DNA from 4 places in the Streptomyces sp. NPDC058195 genome. Region 1 is predicted to be linked to each of the others. Evidence: riboswitches for the same ligand, from Rfam matches in the RefSeq annotation. Region 1 holds a riboswitch; each other region holds the start of a gene.
The links. A riboswitch is a leader RNA that binds a small molecule or an ion and turns the genes downstream of it on or off. The one in region 1 is predicted to bind cyclic di-AMP.
Positions count from the first base shown of each region.

Region 2: another riboswitch for cyclic di-AMP. It lies ahead of ACFVWY_RS10720 (transglycosylase SLT domain-containing protein); the one in region 1 lies ahead of ACFVWY_RS03725 (NlpC/P60 family protein).
Region 3: another riboswitch for cyclic di-AMP. It lies ahead of ACFVWY_RS12805 (M23 family metallopeptidase); the one in region 1 lies ahead of ACFVWY_RS03725 (NlpC/P60 family protein).
Region 4: another riboswitch for cyclic di-AMP. It lies ahead of ACFVWY_RS16500 (peptidoglycan DD-metalloendopeptidase family protein); the one in region 1 lies ahead of ACFVWY_RS03725 (NlpC/P60 family protein).

Region 1 is NZ_JBHVVM010000002.1:370,817-375,128, reverse strand. It holds gene ACFVWY_RS03735 (NlpC/P60 family protein) at 1-406, opposite strand, end outside; gene ACFVWY_RS03730 (hypothetical protein) at 684-1,037, shown strand; gene ACFVWY_RS03725 (NlpC/P60 family protein) at 1,108-2,235, opposite strand; cyclic di-AMP (ydaO/yuaA leader) riboswitch at 2,242-2,403, opposite strand; gene pcrA (DNA helicase PcrA) at 2,626-4,312, shown strand, end outside.
Region 2 is NZ_JBHVVM010000006.1:264,999-269,310, forward strand. It holds gene ACFVWY_RS10715 (ABC-F family ATP-binding cassette domain-containing protein) at 1-1,623, opposite strand, end outside; cyclic di-AMP (ydaO/yuaA leader) riboswitch at 2,185-2,350, shown strand; gene ACFVWY_RS10720 (transglycosylase SLT domain-containing protein) at 2,417-2,848, shown strand; gene ACFVWY_RS10725 (hypothetical protein) at 2,855-3,172, opposite strand; gene ACFVWY_RS10730 (APC family permease) at 3,496-4,312, shown strand, end outside.
Region 3 is NZ_JBHVVM010000008.1:107,554-111,865, forward strand. It holds gene ACFVWY_RS12795 (M16 family metallopeptidase) at 1-192, shown strand, start outside; gene ACFVWY_RS12800 (M16 family metallopeptidase) at 216-1,598, shown strand; cyclic di-AMP (ydaO/yuaA leader) riboswitch at 1,836-2,001, shown strand; gene ACFVWY_RS12805 (M23 family metallopeptidase) at 2,015-2,839, shown strand; partial or broken gene ACFVWY_RS12810 (GntR family transcriptional regulator) at 3,065-3,756, shown strand; gene ACFVWY_RS12815 (HPr family phosphocarrier protein) at 3,904-4,185, opposite strand.
Region 4 is NZ_JBHVVM010000011.1:161,220-165,531, forward strand. It holds gene ACFVWY_RS16490 (tyrosine-protein phosphatase) at 1-59, opposite strand, end outside; gene ACFVWY_RS16495 (alpha-galactosidase) at 285-2,381, shown strand; cyclic di-AMP (ydaO/yuaA leader) riboswitch at 2,677-2,833, shown strand; gene ACFVWY_RS16500 (peptidoglycan DD-metalloendopeptidase family protein) at 2,837-3,742, shown strand; gene ACFVWY_RS16505 (SGNH/GDSL hydrolase family protein) at 3,916-4,312, shown strand, end outside.

The sequences.
Region 1 (4,312 bases):
ACGCCCGCTCCAGGTACTGGTCGGGGTCGGAGGAGAGCGCCAGCTGCACGGAGGGGCCGAGGCCGCTCGTGCGGTACTGGGCGGCGGCGAAGGACCCCAGCTCCTGGCGGGAGGCGTGGAGGCGCTCGGTACGGCGGGCGGCCTCGTCACGCAGGGCGTCGAGGGCCCTCTCCGCGGCGCTGGCCTTCTCCTTCGCGCCGTTGTACCGCTCGGTGGCGACCTCCGCCTCGTGGTAGAGCCGGTCCACCTCGGACGTGACCTGGGCGGGGGTGCGCCGCGGTTCGGCGTGGGCCGCGGGGCCGGGCAGAGCGGCGGCGGTGGCGGCCCCGGTGAGGGCGAGGGTCGCCGCGGTGCGGGCAGCAGGGCCGCTGTACAGGCGCTGCTTGGGTTTCCGATGCGCTGCCACGGGGGCGTGCGTCCTTCCTGACGACTGCCCGACGGGGGCTACCGGCGGGCCCGGTGACCCGGTCAGTGAGTGACGCTAAACCCGGGGCACGGGCCGGAGCCGTAATGACGCATATTGCTCGTTTTTGGCGTGGCATTGCCGTCGATTGATCGGAAAAATTGCATCAGAGTGATGCAATTGGTGCAGGTGCACGTGAAGCGACACGTGGGCGTGTGTGCCCCGCGAAGGTGGACCTGCCTGCCGGGGGGTGATATGGCCACGGCTAGGCTGCGGCCTCATGGACGTACTCATTCATGTCTTCGTCGCCCTGCACATCATCGGCATCGCTTCCCTGCTGGGCGGATTCCTGACCCAGATGAAGGCGATGGGCGCGGGCACGGCCCGGTTCGTCCCGGCGATGCTCCACGGCGCGCTGGCCATGCTGGTCACCGGTGTCGCGCTGGTCGGGATGCGCGAGACCGACGGCGGCCACGTGAACAACATCAAGATCGGCGTGAAGCTGCTGGTCCTGATCGTGATCCTCGCGCTGGTCTACATCAAGCGGGACGAGGAGAAGGTCGACAAGGGCGCCTTCGCCGCGGTCGGCGGGCTGACGCTCCTCAACATCTTCATCGCCACGCTCTGGACCTGATCCCGTTCCCGGCCGCCGGGCGGACCCGGCGGCCGGGCGCGGTACGCGGTACGCGCGTGCCCGCCGCCGGCTACGCGGGGCGCACGCTGCCGTAGATCGGCATGTAGTAGATCGACTCCTCGCGCACGTTCGCCCCGGGCTTCGGCGCGTGGATCATCATCCCGTCGCCCTTGTAGATGCCGACGTGGCTGATGTCGTCGTAGAAGAAGACCAGGTCTCCCGGCCGCAGGTCCGCCGTGGCGACCCGGGTGCCGGTCTTGACCTGGTCCCAGGTGGTCCGCGGGATGTCCACGCCCGCGGCTTTCCACGCGGCCTGGGTCAGCCCGGAGCAGTCGTACGACGCCGGGCCCGTCGCGCCCCACACGTACGGCTTGCCTATCTGGGCCCGAGCGAAGGCAAGGACCTGACCGGCCTTGGTGCCGGTACTGCTGCCCGTACCCGTGCCTGTGCCCGTATCTGTACCTGTACCGGCGGGCTTCTTCGTCTCCTCCTCGGCCTTGGCTGCGGCCTGCCGCTTGGCCAGCTCCTCGGCCTTGCGCCTGGCCTCCGCCTCCTTCGTCCGCTCGATCTCCGCGAGCCGCGCCTTCTCCTCGGCGGTCAGCTTCGACAGCAGCGTGCGCGCCTCGGACAGCTTCGTGCGGACGTCCTGCTTGCTGGCGCGCAGCGAGGCCTGGGCCGTCGTCAGCGTCTCCAGGCTCCGTACCGCCTCGGCCCGCTTCTTCGCGGTCCTCGTCTGCTGGGTGCGGAAGTCCGTGACCGCCTTCTGCTGGCGGCTGGTCATCCGCTCCATCAGCTGGTTCTGGTCGAAGTACGACTGCGGGTCGTCGGCCAGGAAGAACGTGGCGGTCGGCGCGACGGAACCGTTGCGGTACTGCGCGGCGGCGAAGGCGCCCAGCGTCCTGCGGGCGTCGTTGAGCTTGTCGGCGCGCTGGGCGACGTCCTCCAGCAGGGCATCGACCGTGGCGCGCTGGGCGGCGGACGCCTCCTTCGCCTGGTTGTACTTCTGGGTCGCGGTACCCGCCTGCCGGTAGAGGTCGTCGACCTTCTTCTGGACATCCTCGATGCCCGGCTTCGGGTCCGGCGCGGCCACCGCGCTCTGCGTGGAGAGCAGCGTCACGGACGCCAGGGCCGCGGTGGTGAGCCCGACGGCCGGTGCGGTGGAGCGCACCCGGGTGCGCGGTTTGCGGTGCGATGCCAAAACGGCATCTCCTTCCGTGGACCGCCTACCGGGTTAGCTGTCGGGTTCGGACGAACGGAAGGCGCCCTACGGTCCGTGTGGGGGGAGGACCGATTCACCCCGGTACTGCGTCTGGGCCCCCGGCTCCGGACTCCCGCGAGGGCAGCCCGGATTCGGCGCGGGCGTCCGCTCGGCGTGGTTCGCCGCAAGGGGGTCGGGCCGCCCGGTCGAGCACGCTAGCCAACCCGTGGTACCGCTGTGAAGGTTGATGTTCGATATGCCCGATACATCTTCGTGACCCGCGTGACGGAGGCAGGGGCGCTCACCCACCGTGGGGCGCCGGTCCCGCTCCGTACCGCCTCGCGGAACGCCCGCCGGGGGCCAGGGGTCAGCCCGTAGACTCGGCAAGCGATGAGCAGCCTCTTTGACGACAGTTTCCTGGCCAGCCTCCAGCACTCGGAGGAACAGCCCCCGCCGCCCCCCGAGGACGCCGCACCCGAAGAGGTGCCGGAGGGTCTGTTCGAGGGCGTCTTCGACGGCCCGCCGCCCAGGGACTCCTACTACCGCGACGGCGCCCCCCGCCCCGTCATTGACGCCGCGGCCCTCCTCGACGGGCTGAACACCGAGCAGCGCGCCGCCGTCGTCCACGCGGGCTCCCCGCTGCTCATCGTCGCCGGGGCCGGTTCGGGCAAGACCCGGGTGCTGACGCACCGGATCGCCCATCTCCTCGCCGAGCGCGGGGTGCACCCCGGCCAGATCCTGGCGATCACGTTCACCAACAAGGCCGCGGGCGAGATGAAGGAGCGCGTCGAGCAGCTCGTCGGTCCGCGCGCCAACGCCATGTGGGTCATGACCTTCCACAGCGCGTGCGTACGCATCCTGCGCCGTGAGTCGAAGCGGCTCGGCTTCACCTCGTCGTTCTCGATCTACGACGCGGCCGACTCCAAGCGGCTGATGGCCCTGGTCTGCCGCGACCTCGACCTGGACCCGAAGCGCTTCCCGCCGAAGTCGTTCACGGCCAAGGTCTCCAACCTGAAGAACGAGCTGATCGACGAGGAGACCTTCGCCGCTCAGGCCGCCGACGGCTTCGAGAAGACCCTCGCCCAGGCCTACGCGATGTACCAGTCCCGGCTGCGCGAGGCCAACGCGCTGGACTTCGACGACATCATCATGACGACGGTCCACCTGCTCCAGGCCTTCCCCGACGTCGCCGAGCACTACCGCCGCCGCTTCCGGCACGTCCTGGTCGACGAGTACCAGGACACCAACCACGCCCAGTACACCCTGGTGCGCGAGCTGGTCGGCCCGGCGGGCGAGGGCGACGCCCCGGCCGAGCTGTGCGTGGTCGGTGACGCGGACCAGTCGATCTACGCCTTCCGCGGCGCGACCATCCGCAACATCCTCCAGTTCGAGGAGGACTACCCGGACGCGACGACGATCCTCCTGGAGCAGAACTACCGCTCCACGCAGACGATCCTCTCCGCCGCCAACGCCGTCATCGAACGCAACGAGAGCCGCCGCCCCAAGAACCTCTGGACGAACGCCGGCACCGGCGCCCGGATCACCGGTTACGTCGCCGACACCGAGCACGACGAGGCGCAGTTCGTCGCCGACGAGATCGACCGGCTGACCGACGCGGGCGACGCCAGGGCCGGGGACGTCGCGATCTTCTACCGCACCAACGCGCAGTCCCGCGTCTTCGAAGAGATCTTCATCCGCGTCGGCCTGCCCTACAAGGTCGTCGGCGGGGTGCGCTTCTACGAGCGCAAGGAGGTCCGGGACATCCTGGCCTACCTGCGCGTCCTCGCCAACCCCGAGGACACCGTCCCGCTGCGCCGCATCCTCAACGTGCCCAAGCGCGGCATCGGCGACCGCGCCGAGGCGATGATCGACGCCCTCTCCCTGCGCGAGAAGATCACTTTCCCGCAGGCGCTGCGCCGGGTCGACGAGGCGTACGGCATGGCCGCCCGCTCGGCCAACGCCGTCAAGCGGTTCAACACGCTGATGGAGGAACTGCGCACCATCGTCGAGTCGGGCGCGGGCCCCGCGGTGGTCCTGGAAGCGGTCCTGGAGCGGACGGGCTACCTCGCCGAACTCC
Region 2 (4,312 bases), on a different contig from region 1:
CTCGGCGGTGATCTCCCGCAGCTCCTCCTCGGCCAGCAGCCACCGGGTGGTGCCGACCGCTTCGAGGAACGGCAGGTCGTGACTGGCGATCAGCAGCGCCCCCTCGTAGGACTCCAGCGCACCGGTCAGCTGCCGCACACTGGCGAGGTCGAGATTGTTGGTCGGCTCGTCCATCATCAGCAGCTGCGGGGCGGGTGCGGCGAGCATCGTCGCGGCCAGCGCGGCACGGAACCGTTCGCCGCCCGAGAGGGTGCCCGCCGGCTGCTCGGCGCGTTTCCCCTGGAAGAGGAAGCGCGCGAGCTGGGCGCGGATGTGGTTGTCGGTGATCCCGGGAGCCATGCGGGCCGCGTTCGCCGCCACGCTCAGCTCCGGGTCCAGCACATCGAGCCGCTGCGGGAGGAACCGCGTCGGCACGTAGGTCCTGGCCTCGCCGGACAGCGGGGCCAGCTCGCCGGTGAGCGTGCGCAGCAGCGTCGTCTTCCCCGCGCCGTTGCGGCCGACGAGCGCGACCCGTTCGGGGCCGTGCACCTGGAGGTTTCCGTCGCGCAGGCGGCCGAACCGGGGGCGCAGTTCGCTCACGGTCAGTACGGTGCGCCCGGCGGGCACCGCGGTGTGCGGCAGGCTCACCCGGATCTCGGCATCGTCGCGGATCGCGTCCGCGGCCTCCTCGCGCCGCTCGCGCGCCTCACTGAGCCGCTCCTCGTGGACGCCGCGGAGCTTGCCCGCGGACTCCTGGGCGGACCGCTTGCGGCGGCCGGCCAGGATCTTCGGCAGGCCCCCCTCGATCTCGGCCTTCTTTCCGGTGCGCTGACGCCGGGCCAGCTTCGTACGGGTCTCCTCCAGTTCGCGCTTCTGGCGGCGTACGTCCGCCTCGGCGGCGCGGAGCATCCGGCCGGCGGCCTCCTGCCCGGTGGCCACGGCCTCCTGGTACGCCGACCAGCCGCCCCCGTACCAGTTCACCGATCCTGCGCGCAGTTCGGCGATGCGGTCCACGCGCTCCAGCAGCTCGCGGTCGTGGCTGACCACGACCAGTACGCCCGAGTGCCAGGAGTCGACGGCCTCGTACAGCCTCTGGCGCGCGAACAGGTCCAGGTTGTTGGTGGGTTCGTCCAGGAGCAGGATGTCGGGCCGTTCGAGCAGCAGCGCCGCCAGGCGCAGCAGCACGGTCTCCCCACCGGACAACTCGCCCACGGTGCGGTCGAGTTCGACGCTGCCGAGGCCGAGCGAGCCCAGGGTCGCCAGGGCCCTTTCCTCGACGTCCCAGTCGTCGCCGACCGTCTCGAAGTGCTTCTCGTCGACATCTCCGGACTCGATGGCCCGCAGCGCCTCGCGCCGCTTCGCGATGCCGAGCGCGACGTCCACCCGCAGGGTGGTGTCGAGAGTGATGTTCTGCGGCAGGTACGCGAGGCTGCCGCCGATGGTCACCGAGCCTTCGGACGGGCGCAGCTGCCCGGTGAGCAGCCGCAGCAGAGTGGACTTGCCGGCACCGTTGTTGCCGACGAGTCCGATCCGGCCGCGGCCGATGCTCAGCGAGAGCCCGTCGAAGACCGTGGTGCCGTCCGGCCAGCGGAAGGTCAGGGCCGAGCAGGTGAGAGAGGCGCTGGGGGCGGTGGGTGTCGCCATGGTTTTCCTCGCAGTCGCGGGTCGCAATGAAGGGGGGATTCGTATGCGAGCACCACGCGACCGGGCGGCGGAGAAAAGGTACGGCGGTCCTGGAGATCGAGGGACGGCTCATGCACCGAGGTCGCATCCACGCGAGGTCACGGGCAGTGCGGAAGCACTGCGGCAACGTGACGTGCGTACGGCGGGATGCCGTACGGCGTGGTGTTCGCGGACCTCAGATGCGCAACGTCCACCTCTATCGGAGACAACAGGACGTGAAAACCATAACGGCGGGGAGCTGGGTTGGCAACGTCCGCCGACCTGCGGGGGAGGTGCGTGGAGCCGGATGCGGAATGCCTCTTTCGTTATTCCGTGGCGCGAGTCACACCCTGCCCGTGGTGACGGTGCCGCGCGCTCCGGAACCCTTTTCCCGCAAGGGCCGGGCCCGGTCGGTGTGAGGTGGGTTACGGGGAATTCGGCTTCTTGATCTTGTATGCGAACTACCTGCGGAAAATAGGGTCTTGTCCGCTTCGGCTTCCCTCGCCTACGGTCTCCCTCAATCCGGGCGGAACGCCGAATCCTGCCGCTGTCCGGCCCATTCCGACCACTCGTGTACGGCAGGAGCGGGGAACCCAGGTACGTCGCCGGTCCGGACACCGGGCGGCTCGGGGTGAAGCCGCGCTCTCGCGCGGCCGGGCAGCTCCAGCCCGAACCCGACAGCTCACCTCGCAGGCGACGGAGAGGAACCACCATGACCTTCACCGGTACGCGCCGTCGACGCACCGCCACCTCGCTGACCAGGGGCTTCATAGGCATGGGCACGGGAGTGGCCGCGCTGCTGCTGCCGCTGCTCGGTGCCCAGGCCGCCTCGGCGGCACCGGCCCCGCAGGCCATCACCGCGACCGCCGCGCAGCCCGCGGCCTACACGGACGATCTGGACGGCTGGATCAAGGAATCGCTCGCCGTCATGGCCGAGCACAGCATCCCCGGCAGCTACGAGGGAATCCACCGCAACATCATGCGCGAGTCCTCCGGCAACCCGCTCGCCGTCAACAACTGGGACTCCAACGCCGCCGCCGGAACCCCGTCCAAGGGCCTGCTCCAGATCATCGACCCGACGTTCCTCGCCTACCACGTGCCCGGCACATCGACGGACAGCTTCGACCCCGTCGCCAACATCGCCGCGGCGTGCAACTACGCCGCCGACCGGTACGGTTCCATCGACAACGTCAACGGCGCCTACTGACCCCGGTCACTCCGGGGCGGATCCCGCCGCCTGCTCCGGTTCGGCGCGGGGCGGGAGCGGCACGGTGGCCGCCGCCCCGTTCCGCACCGCCCGCACCGCGGCTTCGTGCAGGCGGCGGCTGTCCTCCTCCGAACAGCACGCCACGGGGCTGCCCGCCATGGTGAACCAGTCGATCGCCCCCGAGTACTGCACCGTGATCTGGGCCGTGTCCTCGGCCCAGGTCGTGTGCACCGTCAGGTCCCCGGACAGGACTCCGACCTCCTCCGTCAGCACGCCACCGTGCCCGGAGAACACACCACAAGTCGTCCACGACGCCCAAGCCATGCATCCAGGCTGGCACCGGGGCGGCGAATGCGCGACCCATGGGCCCCGCCCGCGCGCCGGATGCTGGACACGGGCGAAATTTTCCGTCCGTCCCCCCTTCGGTTCCCGCACCGCCGATCTCCGGACGCCTCCTACCCAGTTCACGTCAAATCGTCGAAGAAGGTTGCTGGAACAACGGATTCCGTAGGTGAACACCTCTTGACCTGCGGAAGACGTCAGGATTGCATGGCGCGCTGGGAGCGACGAAACCACACTTCATGTCCTCGTCTGGAGGCGATACCGCTCCCGTGCTCAGACACCGCACTTTTGATCGGAACCGCACGATGACCGACACGCTCAGCGCACCACAGGCACTCGCCCCGGCGACCGGCCCCACCCCCCAGAAGCTCAAGCGCTCCATCGGCGTCGTGGGCGGCACGCTGCTCACGCTCTCCTGCGTGACGCCCGCCTCGACCCTCTTCGTGGTCGTGCCGGACCTCTTCTCCAGCCTCGGTACGTACACCGCCCTGACCATCGCCATCGGCTCGCTGCTCTGCGTCGCGGTCGCCTTCTGCTACTCGGAACTGGGCACCCTCATTCCCAGCGCCGGCGGTGAGTACGCCATGGTGTCGACCATGGCGGGACGGCTCGCCGGATGGCTCGTCTTCGTGCTCTCGCTGCTGGTCGTGATGATCGTGCCCCCGGTGATCTCCATGGGGACGGCGGACTACCTGGCGCCCCTCGTGCACATACCGGCCCCCATCGCAGGCGCCGGAGTCATGCTGCTCGCCACCCTCGCGGGCCTGCTGGACCTGCGCGCCAACGCGTGGATCACCGGAATCTTCCTGGTCCTCGAAGTGATCGCGGCGGGCGTCGTCGCCGTGCTGGGCTTCGCCCACACCGAGCGCGGCGGATCGGCGCTGGTGCACGGCACGGTCGCCACGACCGGCGGTTCCCACTCCACCGTCACCGCGATGATGGTGATCTCCGGACTGGCCATCGCGCTCTTCATCACCCAGGGCTTCTCCACCGCCGTCTACCTCTCCGAAGAGCTGGAGAACCCGCGGCGCAACGTGGCCCGCACCGTGCTCGCCACCCTCGCCATCTCCAGCGCCGTCATCCTGATCCCGGTCATCGCCATCACCCTGGGTGCCCCGGACC
Region 3 (4,312 bases), on a different contig from region 1:
GGTGACCCGCAGCTCGCCCTGACCGCCGTGCACCGGGTGCTCGACGTCACCGCGGAGGAGGTCCAGGCGGTCGCCAAGGCCCGGCTGCGCCCCGACAACCGGGCGGTGCTGGTCTACGAGCCGGTCGAGGCGGCCGAGTCCGCGGACGCCGACGCTGACGACACCGACGCGCAGGAAGGAGCGGGCAAGTGACCGACGCCGCGACTGGAGTTTCGATGCAGTACCACCCGCAGCCGGTCCCCGGCGTCGCCCGTCCCTGGGCCTTCCCCGCCCCGGAGCGCGGCTCCCTGCCCAACGGCCTCACGGTGCTCCGCTGCCACCGCCCCGGCCAGCAGGTCGTGGCGGTCGAGATCTTCCTCGACGCCCCGCTGGACGCCGAGCCCGAGGGCCTCGACGGCGTGGCCACGATCATGTCGCGGGCCCTGTCCGAGGGCACCGACAAGCGCACCGCGGAGGAGTTCGCCGCCGAGCTGGAGCGCTGCGGTGCCACGCTCGACGCGCACGCGGACCACCCCGGCGTCCGGGTCTCCCTTGAGGTTCCGGCCTCCCGGCTGGCCAAGGCGCTCGGACTGGTCGCCGAGGCGCTGCGGGCGCCCGCCTTCTCCGACAGCGAGATCGAGCGGCTGGTGCGCAACCGGCTCGACGAGATCCCGCACGAGCAGGCCAACCCGGCCCGGCGCGCCGCCAAGCAGCTCTCCAAGGAGCTCTTCCCGGCACAGGCGCGCATGTCGCGTCCGCGCCAGGGCACCGAGGAGACGGTGGAGCGGATCGACGCGGCGGCCGTGCGCGCCTTCTTCGAGGCCCACGTCCGGCCGTCCGCCGCGACCGCCGTGGTCGTCGGTGACCTCACCGGCATCGATCTGGACGCCCTGCTCGCCGACACCCTGGGCGACTGGTCGGGCGAGGCCGCCGAGTCCCGCCCGGTGCCTCCGATCACCGCCGACGACACCGGCCGCGTGGTGATCGTCGACCGTCCCGGCGCGGTCCAGACCCAGCTGCTGATCGGCAGGGTCGGCGCCGACCGCCACGACCGTGTGTGGCCGGCCCAGGTGCTCGGCACCTACTGCCTGGGCGGCACGCTCACCTCCCGCCTCGACCGGGTGCTGCGCGAGGAGAAGGGCTACACGTACGGCGTGCGGGCCTTCGCCCAGGTGCTGCGCTCGACGGCCCCGGGCTCCGCCTCGGGCGCCACCGGTGCCTCGATGCTGGCCATCAGCGGTTCGGTGGACACGGAGTCCACCGAACCGGCGCTGAAGGACCTGTGGACGGTCCTGCGGACGCTGGCGGCCGGGGGCCTCACCGACGAGGAGCGCGAGACGGCGGTGCAGAACCTGGTGGGCGTGGCGCCCCTGAAGTTCGAGACGGCGGCCTCCGTCGCGGGAACCCTCGCCGACCAGGTCGAGCAGCATCTGCCGGACGACTACCAGGCGCAGCTGTACGCCCGCCTCGCGGAGACCGGCACGGTCGAGGCGACCGCGGCGGTCGTCAACGCCTTCCCGGTCGACCGGCTGGTCACGATCCTGGTCGGCGACGCGGCCCGGATCGAGGAGCCCGTCCGGACCCTGGGCATCGGAGAGGTGACGGTGGTCACCGGCTGACCGGCTGGTCATCGGTCGGCCTCTGGCCGCACCGATCGGTACGCAGTGGGGCAAAGGGGCGACCCTCGCGAGCGAGATCTCGCGAGAGTCGCCCCTTTTGTCCGTTCTGTTGCAAGGGTTGCCTGTCTGCCCTGTGGGATGCGCTACAAAACGCCCTGTCCGTTTGGCGGATGAAAGTCGCCCCGTTTAGCGTCGGCACGACTGTTCGCCACTCGTATGCCGCATCCGCGACGTACCGGACAGTCATCGCCGAGTCCCCGTCCGGCGCGAGCCCGGGGAGCCGGGGACCCACGCAGTCCCTGGGGTGAATCGGACGCCTGAGCCCCAAGGGGCCGGGGCGCCCGTAGGAGACCTTCCTGCTCCGAACCCGTCAGCTAACCCGGTAGGCGAGAAGGAAGGAAAGGATCAGCCACTCCATGGCGTTCACCCGTGCCACCGGGAAGCATCGTGCCCCGGGCCGACTGAAGCGCAAGGGCGCGAAGGCCGTCGGCGTCGCGGCCCTGGCCACCACCGGCGTCATCGGCGGTCTGGCCGCCCCGGCCGTCGCCGCGGACGCCGAGTCCGCCGCCGTCGAGGACACCGGCCTGACCCAGGTCCTCACCATCGACGAGACCCTCGCCGAGCGGATCGGAGCCCAGGCCGACGCGCAGCGGCACCAGGCCGACGCCGCGGCGAAGGCCGAGGCCGAGGCCAAGGCGAAGGCGAAGGCCGAGGCGCGGAAGAAGGCAGCGGCCAAGAAGAAGGCCGAGGCCAAGGCGGCTGCGGAGCGCGCGGCCGAGTCCCGCGCCGGGACGGCGACCCGTGTCGCCCGGTCCGCCGAGCGCACCGCGCTGGGCGCCTTCCACCTTCCGGTCGCCGGTTCGTACGTCTCCACCAGCTACAAGTCCGGCGGCTCGCTCTGGTCCTCCGGCAGTCACTCGGGCGTCGACTTCCACGCCGCGTCCGGCAGCTCCGTCGTCGCCGTCGGCGCCGGTACGGTCGTCGAGGCCGGCTGGGGCGGCGCGTACGGCAACAACATCGTGCTCCGGATGGCGGACGGCACGTACACGCAGTACGGCCACCTCTCCTCGATCGGTGTCGCGGTCGGTCAGGGCGTCGCCGCGGGCCAGCAGATCGGCCTCTCCGGTTCGACCGGGAACTCCACCGGGCCGCACCTTCACTTCGAGGCCCGGACGACGCCGTCGTACGGCTCCGACGTGGACCCGGTCGCGTACCTGCGCGCCCATGGCGCCGCCCTCTGACCGGCGCACCGCCACAGCTTCCGCCGAAGGCCCCGGGCTCCGCGTCCGGGGCCTTCGGCGTGCCCGCCGTGCGGTACGGGCGACCGCCCGGCGCCGGACCTTCGCGCGGCCGGAAGGTATTCATGAATTTCCACCCGGCATCGGAAATGGTGCCGCATTGCCATAGAGTCACGGAACAGGCGTCGGGCAGCCGCTTTTAGCGGGCATGGAGACGGAGGTTCGGGCATGCGCATTCCCGCGCATTCGGTAAGTACGGCGATCCGTGACGACATCGTCTCCGGTGTCTTCGGGCGCGGCAGCCGTCTCAGGGAGGAGGTGCTGGCCCGGCGGTACGGGGTCTCCCGCGTCCCGGTCCGCGAAGCGCTGCGCACCCTGGAGTCCGAGGGCTTCGTGGTCACCCGCAGACACGCGGGTGCCTGTGTCGCCGAGCCCACCGACCTGGAGGCGGCCGACCTCCTGGAGGTCCGGATGCTGCTGGAGCCGCTGGGTGCCGCCCGCGCCGCGCAGCGCCGCACCGAGGCCCACCTCAAGGTGCTGTGCGGCCTCGTGCGCCTCGGTCACGACCGGGTGCGGCGGGGCGAGGGCGAGGATCTGCGCGCGCTGGGCGGCTGGTTCCACGAGACGCTGGCACAGGCCTCCGGCAGCCCTGGCCTGATCGCCCTGCTCGGCCAGCTGCGGCACAAGATCGCCTGGATGTACGTGGTCGAGCAGCCGGCCCGGCCGGCGGACGCCTGGGCCGAGCGCGGGGCCATCGTGGACGCGGTGGCGCGCGGTGACGCCGACCGGGCCAGGGCGCTGGCCGTCCACCACGCGGAGCGAGCGGCGGCCGGGCACCGGCTGCGCTCCCGGCTTCCCGCGCCGATGCCCGGGTGAGGCCCCCGCAACATTCCGAAAACACCGCGGGCATCCGTTGTTAACGAGGACGCCGTATAAAAGGGATGAGGTTCCGTGCGGCCGGCCTTCTGGATTTCCCGTACCGCATTTCTTTCCCGGTTGAATGTCCCGGAACGTGAAAAAGCCGCGGCCCTGTTCGGTGGTGCCGCGGCTCTTTCGGTGAAAACGCTTCAGACGGTCTCCGGAAGCTCTTCGAGTCCCTCGGCGACCAGCTTCGCCAGACGGTCCAGAGCGGCTTCGGCGTCGTCCGCCTCGGAAGCGAGCACGATCTCCTCGCCCCCCTGTGCGCCGAGGCCGAGGACCGCGAGCATGGACGCGGCGTTCACCGGGGTGCCCTCGGACCTGGCGATCGTCACGGGGACGCCGGAAGCCGTGGCGGCACGGACGAAGATGGAAGCGGGGCGGGCGTGCAGGCCCTCGGCCCAACCGACGTTGACGCGGCGCTCAGCCATGGTTCTGCCCTTCACGAATCAACAGTTGTCTAGACCATTCTCGCATGCGGTGCGCGGTGTTCCGGCCGAGCCGCCGGACGTCCGTGACGTGCGGGACATCCCTTGATCGGCCCTCCCAGACTGCCCC
Region 4 (4,312 bases), on a different contig from region 1:
TTGCGGACCCCCGCCAGCTCGGGCTCCGCCGACGGGACCTGGGGCGACTGCTGCGTCACGGTGACTCCTGGAAGCTCCGGCGCCGACGCCGGTCGTCGGCGGTACGACTGCCGCGACGATACGACATTGATTCCTCAGGCAATCATCCCGGCTCCGCCCTGTCGATACCCGGGCGAACTCCGGTTCGCGGCGTCCCTCCGGCCCGGCGCGACGCGTCAGGCACCGTTGCCCACGCCCCCTCCGCGGTCGATGATGTGCGGAACTGTCGGAAATTGGGGGCGCACATGATCGAGACAGGCCGTACCGGCCGTACTTGGCTGCTCACCGGCGAGAACAGCGGCTACGCACTGGCACTGACCGGACAGGACGAGCTGCTCCATCTGCACTGGGGGCCGAGGATCACCCTTGCCGCCGCCGAGTCACTGGCCGAGGCGCCGGACCTGCCCTTCCGGTCCTTCGAATCCCCCCTCGACGGTCATGAGGAATACCCGGTGGAGGGCGGCCCCCGGTTCGTCCGCCCCGCGCTCAGCGTCCGCACCCCGCTCGTCCGCGGCACCGAGTGGGCCTTTCACGCCGCCGTGACCGAGGGCGACGAACTGCGGATCGGCTTCACCGATGCCGTGCACCGCCTCTCCCTGACCCTGCACTACCGGATGAGGGACGATTCCGACGTCGTGGAGCGCTGGGCCACCGTCACCCACACCGGTCCGGACGGCCCGCCGCTGGAACTGCTGCGCGCCGACGCGGCCGCCTGGTCGCTGCCCGCCCGCGACGGCTGGCGGCTGAGCCGGCTGCACGGCCGCTGGTCGGCCGAGACCCGGATCGAGCGCGCGGAACTGCTCCACGGCGAGGGCGTCATCTCCAGCAGGCGCGGCCACACCGGCCACCAGTACCTCCCGTGGGCCGCGCTGGACGCCGACGGCGCGGCCACCGAGGAGAGCGGGGAGGTCTACGGCTGCGCGCTCGGCTGGTCCGGCTCCTGGCGGATCAGCGTGCAGCGGCTGCCCGACGGACTCGTGCAGATCACCGGCGGCGCCGGGCATGACGAATCCGGGCTGCTCCGGCTCGCCCCGGGGGAGTCGTACACCACCCCCGTGTTCGCCGGGCTCTGGAGTGACGGTGGCTTCGGCGGGGCCAGCCGGGCCTGGCACGCCTGGCAGCTGGCTCATGTCATCCCGGACGCGCGGAGCCTGCGGCCGGTGCTCTACAACTCCTGGGAGGCGACCGGCTTCGCCATCTCGCTGGACCAGCAGCGTGCCCTCGCCCGGCGCGCCGCGGCGATGGGCGTCGAGCTGTTCGTGGTGGACGACGCCTGGTTCGGGCGGCGGACCAGCGACCGGGCCGGGCTCGGTGACTGGACCCCCAATCCGGACCGCTTCCCCGGCGGGCTGAAGCCGCTCGCCGACGAAGTGCACGGGCTCGGCATGCGGTTCGGTATCTGGGTCGAACCGGAAATGGTCAACCCTGACAGCGACCTCTACCGCGCGCACCCCGACTGGGTCCAGCACGTCCCCGGCCGGGCCCGGACGGAGTACCGCAACCAGCTGGTGCTCAATCTGGCCCGGCCCGATGTCCAGGAGTACCTCTGGGAGCGGCTGCACGCGCTGCTCTCCGGCACCCCCGTCGACTACGTGAAGTGGGACTTCAACCGCTGCTTCACCGACCCGGGCTGGCCCGGTGAGGAGTATCCCCAGAAGATCTGGACCGCCCATGTGGACGCCCTGTACGCGCTGATCGACCGGCTCAGGGCCGCCCACCCCGCCGTTGCCTTCGAGTCCTGCTCGGGCGGGGGCGGCCGGATCGACCTGGGCATCCTGTCCCGTACCGACCAGGTGTGGACCTCCGACAACACCGACCCGCTCGACCGGCTCGCCATCCAGGAGGGCTTCGGGCACCTCCACCCGGCCCGGGTGATGGCCGCCTGGGTCACCGACAGCCCGAACCGCCAGCTCAACGGCAGGGTCAGCTCGCTGCGATTCCGCTTCGTGAGCGCCATGGCCGGGGTGCTCGGCATCGGCGGGAACCTCACCGAATGGAGCGAGCAGGAGCTGACCGAGGCGCGCGGCTGGGTGGACCTCTACAAGGAGATCCGCCCCGTGGTGCAGCACGGGGCGCTGTACCGGCTGCGCGAGCCGCGCGGCGGACTCAGCGCGGTCCAGTACGTCCTCGGCGAGGAGGCCGTGGTCCTGATGTGGCTGGAGGCCCAGCGGTACGGGGAACGCCCCCCGGCCCTGCGGCTGCGCGGGCTCGACCCCGCGGCCGTGTACACCTGCCGGGAGACCGGGGCGGTCCACCACGGCTCGGTGCTGCTGCACCAGGGGCTGCACACCGGGCTCCGGGGCGATCTCGACGCGCGGGTGCTGCGCCTGCGACGGAGCTGAGCACCCGAGGTGTCCGTAATGCGCACTTTTTCCTAACATCGCCTGCTTGTAAGGGAGATGGCCGGCGTCCCGTGAGCGGGATCATATTCGTGACGGTGTGTGGCGGCGGCCCCGGCGGGCATTCCGTACCCGGTGCGGAATGACAAGATCCGTAATCCACGGAGGGTGACCGGAATTCCGCGCCGAATTCCCGGAACGGAATACCGGGGTGGAACCTGCCGCTTGTTCTCGCCGTCCCGGCTCGCTTACGGTCACCGTCATTCCGGACGGTCCGCCCAATCCTGCCGCCGACCGGAATTCACATCCACTTATCGCGTGGCAGGAGCGGGGGAACCAGGTAGGCCGCCGACCGGGGAAATCCGGCCGGCTAGGGGTGAAGTCGCACGTGGTGCGGCCGGGCATCTCCAGCCCGAACCCGACAGCTCACCTCGCAGGCGCCGGAGAGGACAGACGCCATGCCCAACACGGGTAAGCACCGCCGTACCAAGATCGGCCCCATCGCCCGCGGCATCGCCGCGGTCGGCACCGGTGGCGCCGTCATCGCACTGCCGCTGCTCGGCGCCACCGGCGCCCACGCCGCGGAGCAGTCGGCCCCGGCCGCCGCGCCGGAGCGGGCCGCCACCGCGCACACCGCGCCGAAGTCCGCCCCGAAGGCCGCGCCCGCCACGTACTCCGTCGTGTCCGGCGACTACCTGTCGAAGATCGCCGCCGAGCACCAGGTCAAGGGCGGCTGGCAGAAGCTGTACCAGGACAACCGCGAGGTCGTCGGCGAGAACCCGGGCCTGATCTTCCCCGGCATGAAGCTGACCCTCTCCGCGGCGACCGCGGCCAAGGCCGCACCCGCCGGCGCCGGCGCCGGTTCCGCCCTGCCGTCGAAGGCCCTCGCCCCGGCCGCCGAGAAGCCGGCTCCGGCCGAATCCGCCGCTGAGGAGGCCCCGGCCGCCGAGAGCACCGCTTCCGGCTACGCCCACCCGGTCCCCGGCAACCACACCACCAATTACCGGGCCTCCGGCTCCAACTGGTCCAGTGGCAGCCACACCGGTATCGACTTCCCCGTCGGCACCGGTACCGGCGTCAAGGCCATCACCTCCGGCACCGTCGTCGCCGCCGGCTGGGGCGGTGCCTACGGCAACCAGATCGTCGTCAAGCACGCCGACGGCCACTACTCGCAGTACGGCCACCTGTCCTCCCTGTCCGTCTCGGCGGGCCAGGCCGTGAGCGTCGGCCAGCAGGTCGGCCTCTCCGGCGCCACCGGCAACGTCACCGGCCCGCACCTGCACTTCGAGGTGCGCACCGGCCCGGAGTACGGCTCGGACATCGACCCGATCGCCTTCCTGGCCTCGCACGGTATCCACGTCTGAGCGTGACCTGAGGGGCGTGACCTGAGGGAACCGAAGGGGCGGTGCGCGGTGGCGCACCGCCCCTTCCGGCTATTCCCTCTTTGCCAAAAACTGACCGGGTGGTCTATCTCACCACCCGTCAACCCTTTATTACGGTCGCGTAGGTCACATTCGGCAGTGCAGGATAAGCGCTTGTGGCAGACGATTCGAGAAATATGCAACGTGGCGTCATCAACCGGCAGGGCGTCATCGGGTCGTACGCGGCGATCGGCGACAGCTTCACCGAGGGAGTCGGTGACCCCGGCCCGGACGGCACCTTCGTCGGCTGGGCGGACCGATTCGCGGTACTTCTCGCGGACCAGCTTCCGGACCCCGGCGCGGCGCTCGACGCCGGAGATTACGCGGAATTCAGATACGCCAATCTCGCCGTACGCGGACGCCTCCTCGACCAGATCGTCGAGGAGCAGGTGCCGCGCGCCAAGGAGCTCGCCCCCGACCTGGTGAGCTTCTGCGCGGGCGGCAACGACATCATCCGGCCCGGCACCGACCCCGACGACGTGGCCGAACGCTTCGAGCGCGCCGTCGCCGAGC